2 regions of the Streptomyces sp. 8N114 genome follow, and region 1 is predicted to be linked to the other one. Evidence: riboswitches for the same ligand, from Rfam matches in the RefSeq annotation. Region 1 holds a riboswitch; the other holds the start of a gene.
The links. A riboswitch is a leader RNA that binds a small molecule or an ion and turns the genes downstream of it on or off. The one in region 1 is predicted to bind cobalamin.

Region 1 (3,177 bases):
CATGGACGGTGTGCTGATGCACGAGGGGATCCCCGTCCCCGGCGCCGACTCGTTCATCAAGCGGCTCAAGGAGTCGGGGCGGCCGTTCCTGGTGCTCACCAACAACTCCATGTACACCCCTCGGGACCTGCACGCCCGGCTCTCCCGTATCGGACTGAACGTGCCGACGGAGAACATCTGGACCTCCGCGCTGGCCACCGCGCAGTTCCTGGACGACCAGCGCCCCGGCGGCACCGCCTACGTCATAGGGGAGGCCGGGCTGACGACGGCCCTGCACGACATCGGATACGTCCTCTCGGACGCCGACCCCGACTACGTCGTCCTCGGCGAGACCCGCACCTACAGCTTCGAGGCGCTGACCCGCGCCATCCGCCTCATCAACGACGGCGCCCGCTTCATCGCCACCAACCCTGACGAGACCGGCCCCTCGGCCGAGGGCGCGCTGCCCGCAACCGGCTCGGTCGCCGCCCTCATCACCAAGGCCACAGGGCAGCACCCCTACTTCGTCGGCAAGCCCAACCCGCTGATGATGCGCGCCGGGCTCAACGCGATCGGCGCCCACTCCGAGACCAGCGCCATGATCGGTGATCGGATGGACACCGACGTCCGGGCCGGTATGGAGGCGGGTCTTGAGACCTTTCTGGTGCTGACCGGGCTGACCAGGCCCGACGAGGTCGAGCGCTACCCGTACCGCCCCTCCAGCGTCGTCGACTCGATCGCGGACCTCGTCGACCGGGTCTGAGGGCGAGTGGAGTGCTCGGGCGGGGGCGGCGGCGCGGCTCCCGCCCGAACACTCGGTCCGCTGCCGGCTCGGAAGATGTGACTCAGGAGACCGCCGAAGCGGACGCCGGCTCGGGCTGGCCCTCCCGCTCTGCGGACGGCTGCCGCCGCAGTGCCGGGGCCGCGAACACCGCGCCGAGCACGGCCCACAGGACCAGGTGCCCGCCCAGTGAGAGCACCCGGAAGTCCCACAACAGGGTGGCGGGCACCGGGACCTGGTCCGGGTTGTCCGGCAGCAGGAAGAGCGCCGCCAGGGTGGCGACGACGGCCGCCGCGGCCCCCAACTGGCGCACTGGAAGCCCGTGCCCGGCCTGTCCGAGCCGTTGGTGCACCTGGTGTGCCAGCACCATTCCCAGTACGCCGATGACCAGCGCGGCCACCCACAGGCCCTGCCGTTCGGCGACGGTGCCGCCGTCACCGACACCCGGCGGGTTGGCCGGGTAGCGCAGCGCCGGAAGCAGGGACAGCGCGAGGAACCCCGCACCGGCCAGGCCCATGGCGCGCTGCCAGCCGCGGCCGTCGTTCCGGGCCGCCGAGCGGTGCACCAAGGCGTAGGCCAGGGTGAAGAACACCCCGATCGCGAGCCCCGCCACCACGGCGGTGACCACCAGCCCGAAGTGCTGGGTGCCCCGGCTGAAGAGCTCCTCGGCCTCGGCGGCATGGCTGTGCCCCGAGTGGCCCGCGTGCGTGTGTGCGGCGGCTTCCGCCGCCGAGCGTTTCTCCTCGAGCCGGATGGCCCGGTCCATCACGGGCTCGGCGAGCAGCAGCGAGAACAGTCCCGAGACCAGCCCCGCGACCCCGCCGGCCGCGAGGCCGCGGCCGAGAAGGGGCAGCAGGGGGTAGGGAGTTGGCTGTGCTGATACGGACATGACGAGCGACCCCCGATCGGTCAGTGGCAGGGGGCGCCGAACAGATGACGGCCGTCGTGCGAGAACTCGTGCAGATAGGAGCCGGTGGCGGAGACGAGGTTGCCGTTGTCGACGAAGACGGCGTACAGCGCGATCAGTGCGACGATCGCGGCGGCGGCGACGATGAGCCAGTCGCGGGTCCTGACGGTCGCCGGGTGTGCGGCGGCGCTCTCGGGTGCGACGGTCGTGCCGACGGTGTGCGGGGACATCCGCATGCCTCCTCCTGGGGTTTCCACGCCCCATCGGTGGAGAAGCGACAGGTCAGTTCCTGACTCCCGCAGCCGTCGGGGGCGGCTGCGGACACAGTGGCGGGACCGTCCCGGAGTTGCACCGGGTTCCTGAACTCTGTCGCCTCAATATGGAAGTGTGCCGTCCGGGAGACTCCCAGCCTGCCATGGCACTGTCAATAAGGGCTCCGTCACACCGGGTGCGGAACCCGGCCGCGCGGCGGGGGCCCTGTGACACGATGGGGCGACGTCATGGCCCGTCAGCGGTCCGGCAGACAGCCGGTCGCGGTCCGGTCGGCGGCCGGAGTACACCCGAGGGGGAGTGGATGTACGGCAGCGCCAGAAACGGCGCCCGATGCTCGCGTACGGCGCACACGTTGGGTGCCCGCGCGCGGGCCGTCGCGGGAAGTGCACTGGCGGGGGCCCTGCTGCTGGTCGGCTGCTCGTCGTCGGACGGCGGTTCGGACGACGGCGCCCAGGCGGACCCGACGGTGCGACAGCGCCCCAAGTCCGTCGCCCCGTACTGGGTGAACCCCGAGGGCAGCGCCGCGCGGCAGGCCGGCGCCGCCGCGAAGGACGGCAAGTCCGCGCGGGCCGCGCAGCTGAAGAAGATCGCCCGGCAGCCGGTGGCCGAGTGGATCGACGCCGCGGACCCCCGCGGTCACACCGCCCGGGTCACCAAGGCCGCAGCCGCCGCGGACCGCGGTGCGCTGCTCGTCCTCTACAACGTGCCGCACCGGGACTGCGGGCAGTACAGCAAGGGCGGCGCGAAGGACGGGGCGGCGTACCGCAGTTGGCTGGACGGCGTCGCGGAGGGCATCGGGAAGCGGACGGCCACGGTGATCGTGGAGCCGGACGCCCTGGCCCACACGGTGTCCGGCGACTGCGCCGCGCCGCAGCTGCGCGAGGAGCGCTATGGGCTCCTCCACGACGCCGTCACCCGGCTCAAGCGGCTCCCCAGGACGAAGGTCTATCTGGACGCCGGGAACCCGGACTGGGTCCGCGACCCCGGCGGACTGGTGGAACCGCTCAACCGCGCGGGGATCGGTAAGGCCGACGGGTTCGCGCTGAACGTCTCCAACTTCCAGACCACCGCTTCGAACGTCGCCTACGGCAAGCGGCTGTCCTCGATGGTCGACGACAAGCCGTTCGTCGTCGACACCAGCCGGAACGGCAAGGGGCCGCTGCGCGGCGGCGGGAAGGAGAGCTGGTGCAATCCGCCCGGGCGGGCGCTGGGCGAGGCGCCCACCACCAGGACGGGG
Region 2 (3,177 bases), on a different contig from region 1:
CCAACCAGCTGCTGGCCGCCGTCGCCCTCGCCGTCTGTACGACACTGCTGGTCAAGTCCGGGCGGCTGAAGTGGGCCTGGGTCACGGCCGTACCGCTGGTCTGGGACGCGGTGGTCACGCTGACGGCGAGCTGGCAGAAGGTCTTCTCCAGCGACCCCAGGGTCGGCTTCTTCCAGCAGCGCGCCAATTACCAGGACGCCATCGACCAGGGCAAGGTCATCGCCCCCGCCAAGAGCATGGACGACATGCACACCATCGTCACCAACTCGACGGTGGACGGCGTCCTTTCGGCGCTCTTCGCCATCCTCGTCATCGTCGTCCTCGCGGACGCCGCCCGCACCTGCGTACGCGCCGTACGCAACCCCGAGGGCACCCGCATGCACGAGGCGCCCTACGAGAAGTCGAAGCTGGTCGAGCCCGCCGGGCTGATCGCCACGAAGGAGGAGAAGGCCGAGAAGGCCGAGCACGAGGCCGCACTTGTCGCCGCCGGGCAGCAGAGCAGCGAAGCGGGAGGCGAATCGCGGTGAGTTCGGTGAGTACGGCGAAACCGGCCAACCCGGTGGTACGGGCCGGGCGCTGGCTGCGCTGGTACGTGCGCGAGTTCACCGACGAGAGCGCGTACGAGCGGTACGTGGCGCACGTACGGCAGCACCAGGGCCCGGACGCGGAGATCCCCAGCCGGCGGGAGTTCGAACGCCGCCGCACGGACGCCCGTGAGAGCGACCCCCGCGAAGGCTTCCGCTGCTGCTGAGTGCGCTGCCCGTGCCTTGCCGCCGCGAGCCTTGTCAGTGGCCAGGCGCATCATGACGGTTATGGACATCACCGTGAGAACCGCCAGGCCCGACGAGTTCGCGGAGGCCGGCGAATTGGTGGCCCGCGCGTATCTTGACGGCGGGCTGCTGGAGTTCGGCGACTCCGATCCGTATCTGAAGACCCTCCGCGACGCGGCAGGCCGCGCGGCTCACGCGGAGCTGCTCGTCGCCGAGGACCACCAGGGCGTACTGCTGGGCACCGTCACCTTCGTCGGCGAGGGAGGCCCCTACGCCGAGCTGGCGCGCGAGGGGGAGGGCGAGTTCCGGATGCTCGGCGTACGGGAGTCGGCACGGGGGCGCGGGGTCGGCGAGGCGCTGGTGAGGGCGTGCATGACGAGGGCACAGGCCCTTGGTCTGACGGGGCTGGTGCTGTCCACCCTGCATTCCATGCAGCCGGCCCACCGGCTCTACGAGCGGCTCGGGTTCGTCCGCACACCCGACCGCGACTGGAGCCCGTTGGAGGGCTTGGTGCTGTGGGCGTACGCCCTGCGGCTGTAGCCGTGCCGCGGCTCCACCCAACTGAGGGGACGACACAAGATGTGGGGGTTCCAATTCCGCGGGGCACAACATGTATGCTCGCACACGGCCGTCGCCCCCAACGCAGGGGAATCCGGTGGGAGTCCGGAACTGTCCCGCAACGGTGAGGGGGCATGCGTAAGCGTGCCCGCGAGTCCGAGTACCTGCCGGCGGCGGCATCGACGAACGTCCGGGTCTCGTGGGTTGGACCGGCGGGCGGAGTGCGCCATGCCCTGAAGAGGCGCGGCATGCGCACCCTCGCTCCGTGCTGCCCACGGACAGTCAGCAGCGAGGGAGAGCACCGCGTGACCGTCACCACCGCCCCCACCCTTCCGGCACCCGCCCCCACCGGGCCCGCCACCGGCTCCACCTCCCCGGGGCACGACACCCGCGAAGACCCACCGGCAACCGCGCTCCGCGAAACCCTCGACGCGCTCACGACGGATCTCCCGGACGCGGACCCGGCACCGGTGCTGGCGGCGGCACTCCGCGGTCGGCAACCGGGCGCGGACGGCGCCGAGTTGCGCGCCCTAGCCATCGAGTCCGCGGCGGGTCTGATCAGCGAGGAGCCGTCCTACTCCCGGCTGGCGGCACGGCTGCTCACCCGCGCGATCCGGGACGAGGCGGCGGCGGAGGGCGTCACTTCGTTCTCCGCGTCGGTGGCGCTGGGCTACGCCCAGGGGCTGATCGCGGACCGCACCCACGCGTTCGTACGCGAGCACGCCGACCGGCTGGAAGCCCTGGTGGAGGAAGCCGTCACCGGCGGCGCCGACGACCGGTTCGAGTACTTCGGGCTGCGTACCGTCCACTCCCGCTACCTGCTGCGGCACCCGACCACCCGGCGCCCCGTCGAGACGCCGCAGCACTTCCTGCTCCGCGTCGCCTGCGGGCTGGCAGCGGACCAGTCGTCCGACGCGCTCGAAGAGGTGGCCGCGTTCTACCGGCTCACCAGCTCCCTCGCCTACCTCCCTTCCTCCCCCACCCTGTTCAACTCCGGCACACGCCACCCGCAGATGTCGTCCTGCTATCTGCTGGATTCGCCGAGGGACGAGCTGGACTCGATCTACGAGCGGTACCAGCAGATCGCACGGCTCTCCAAGCACGCGGGCGGCATCGGTCTCTCGTACTCCCGGATCCGCTCCCGTGGGGCGCTGATCCGGGGGACGAACGGCCACTCGAACGGCATCGTGCCGTTCCTGCGGACGCTGGACGCATCCGTCGCGGCGGTCAACCAGGGCGGCCGGCGCAAGGGTGCGGCCTGCGTCTACCTGGAGACGTGGCACGCGGACATCGAGGAGTTCCTGGAGCTGCGCGACAACACGGGCGAGGACGCACGCCGTACGCACAACCTCAACCTGGCGCACTGGGTGCCCGACGAGTTCATGCGCCGCGTCGAGGCGGACGGGCAGTGGTCGCTCTTCTCCCCGTCCGAGGTACCGGAGCTGGTCGACCTGTGGGGCGAGGAGTTCGACGCCGCGTACCGCCGCGCCGAGACCGAGGGACGCGCCGTCAAGCAGCTGCCCGCACGGCAGTTGTACGGCGCGATGATGCGCACCCTCGCGCAGACCGGCAACGGCTGGATGACGTTCAAGGACACCTCCAACCGCACGTCGAACCAGACCGCCGACCCCGGCCGCATCGTGCACTCCTCGAACCTGTGCACGGAGATCCTGGAGGTCACGGACGACGGCGAGACCGCTGTCTGCAATCTGGGCTCCGTCAATCTGGCCGCGCACCTCGGAGCGGACGGACAGCTGGACTGGGAGCGGCTGGACGCCACCGTCCGTACGGCGGTGACGTTCCTGGACCGTGTGGTGGACATCAACTACTACCCGACCGAGCAGGCCGC

Region 2: another riboswitch for cobalamin. It lies ahead of ACTWQF_RS02230 (ribonucleoside-diphosphate reductase subunit alpha); the one in region 1 lies ahead of ACTWQF_RS15855 (CbtB domain-containing protein).

What each region holds. Positions count from the first base shown of each region.
Region 1 is NZ_JBQQBT010000006.1:210,826-214,002, reverse strand. It holds gene ACTWQF_RS15865 (HAD-IIA family hydrolase) at 1-742, shown strand, start outside; gene ACTWQF_RS15860 (CbtA family protein) at 825-1,649, opposite strand; gene ACTWQF_RS15855 (CbtB domain-containing protein) at 1,670-1,903, opposite strand; cobalamin riboswitch at 1,931-2,052, opposite strand; gene ACTWQF_RS15850 (glycoside hydrolase family 6 protein) at 2,242-3,177, shown strand, end outside.
Region 2 is NZ_JBQQBT010000001.1:498,854-502,030, forward strand. It holds gene ACTWQF_RS02215 (carbon starvation CstA family protein) at 1-527, shown strand, start outside; gene ACTWQF_RS02220 (YbdD/YjiX family protein) at 533-751, shown strand; gene ACTWQF_RS02225 (GNAT family N-acetyltransferase) at 813-1,310, shown strand; cobalamin riboswitch at 1,378-1,514, shown strand; gene ACTWQF_RS02230 (ribonucleoside-diphosphate reductase subunit alpha) at 1,577-3,177, shown strand, end outside.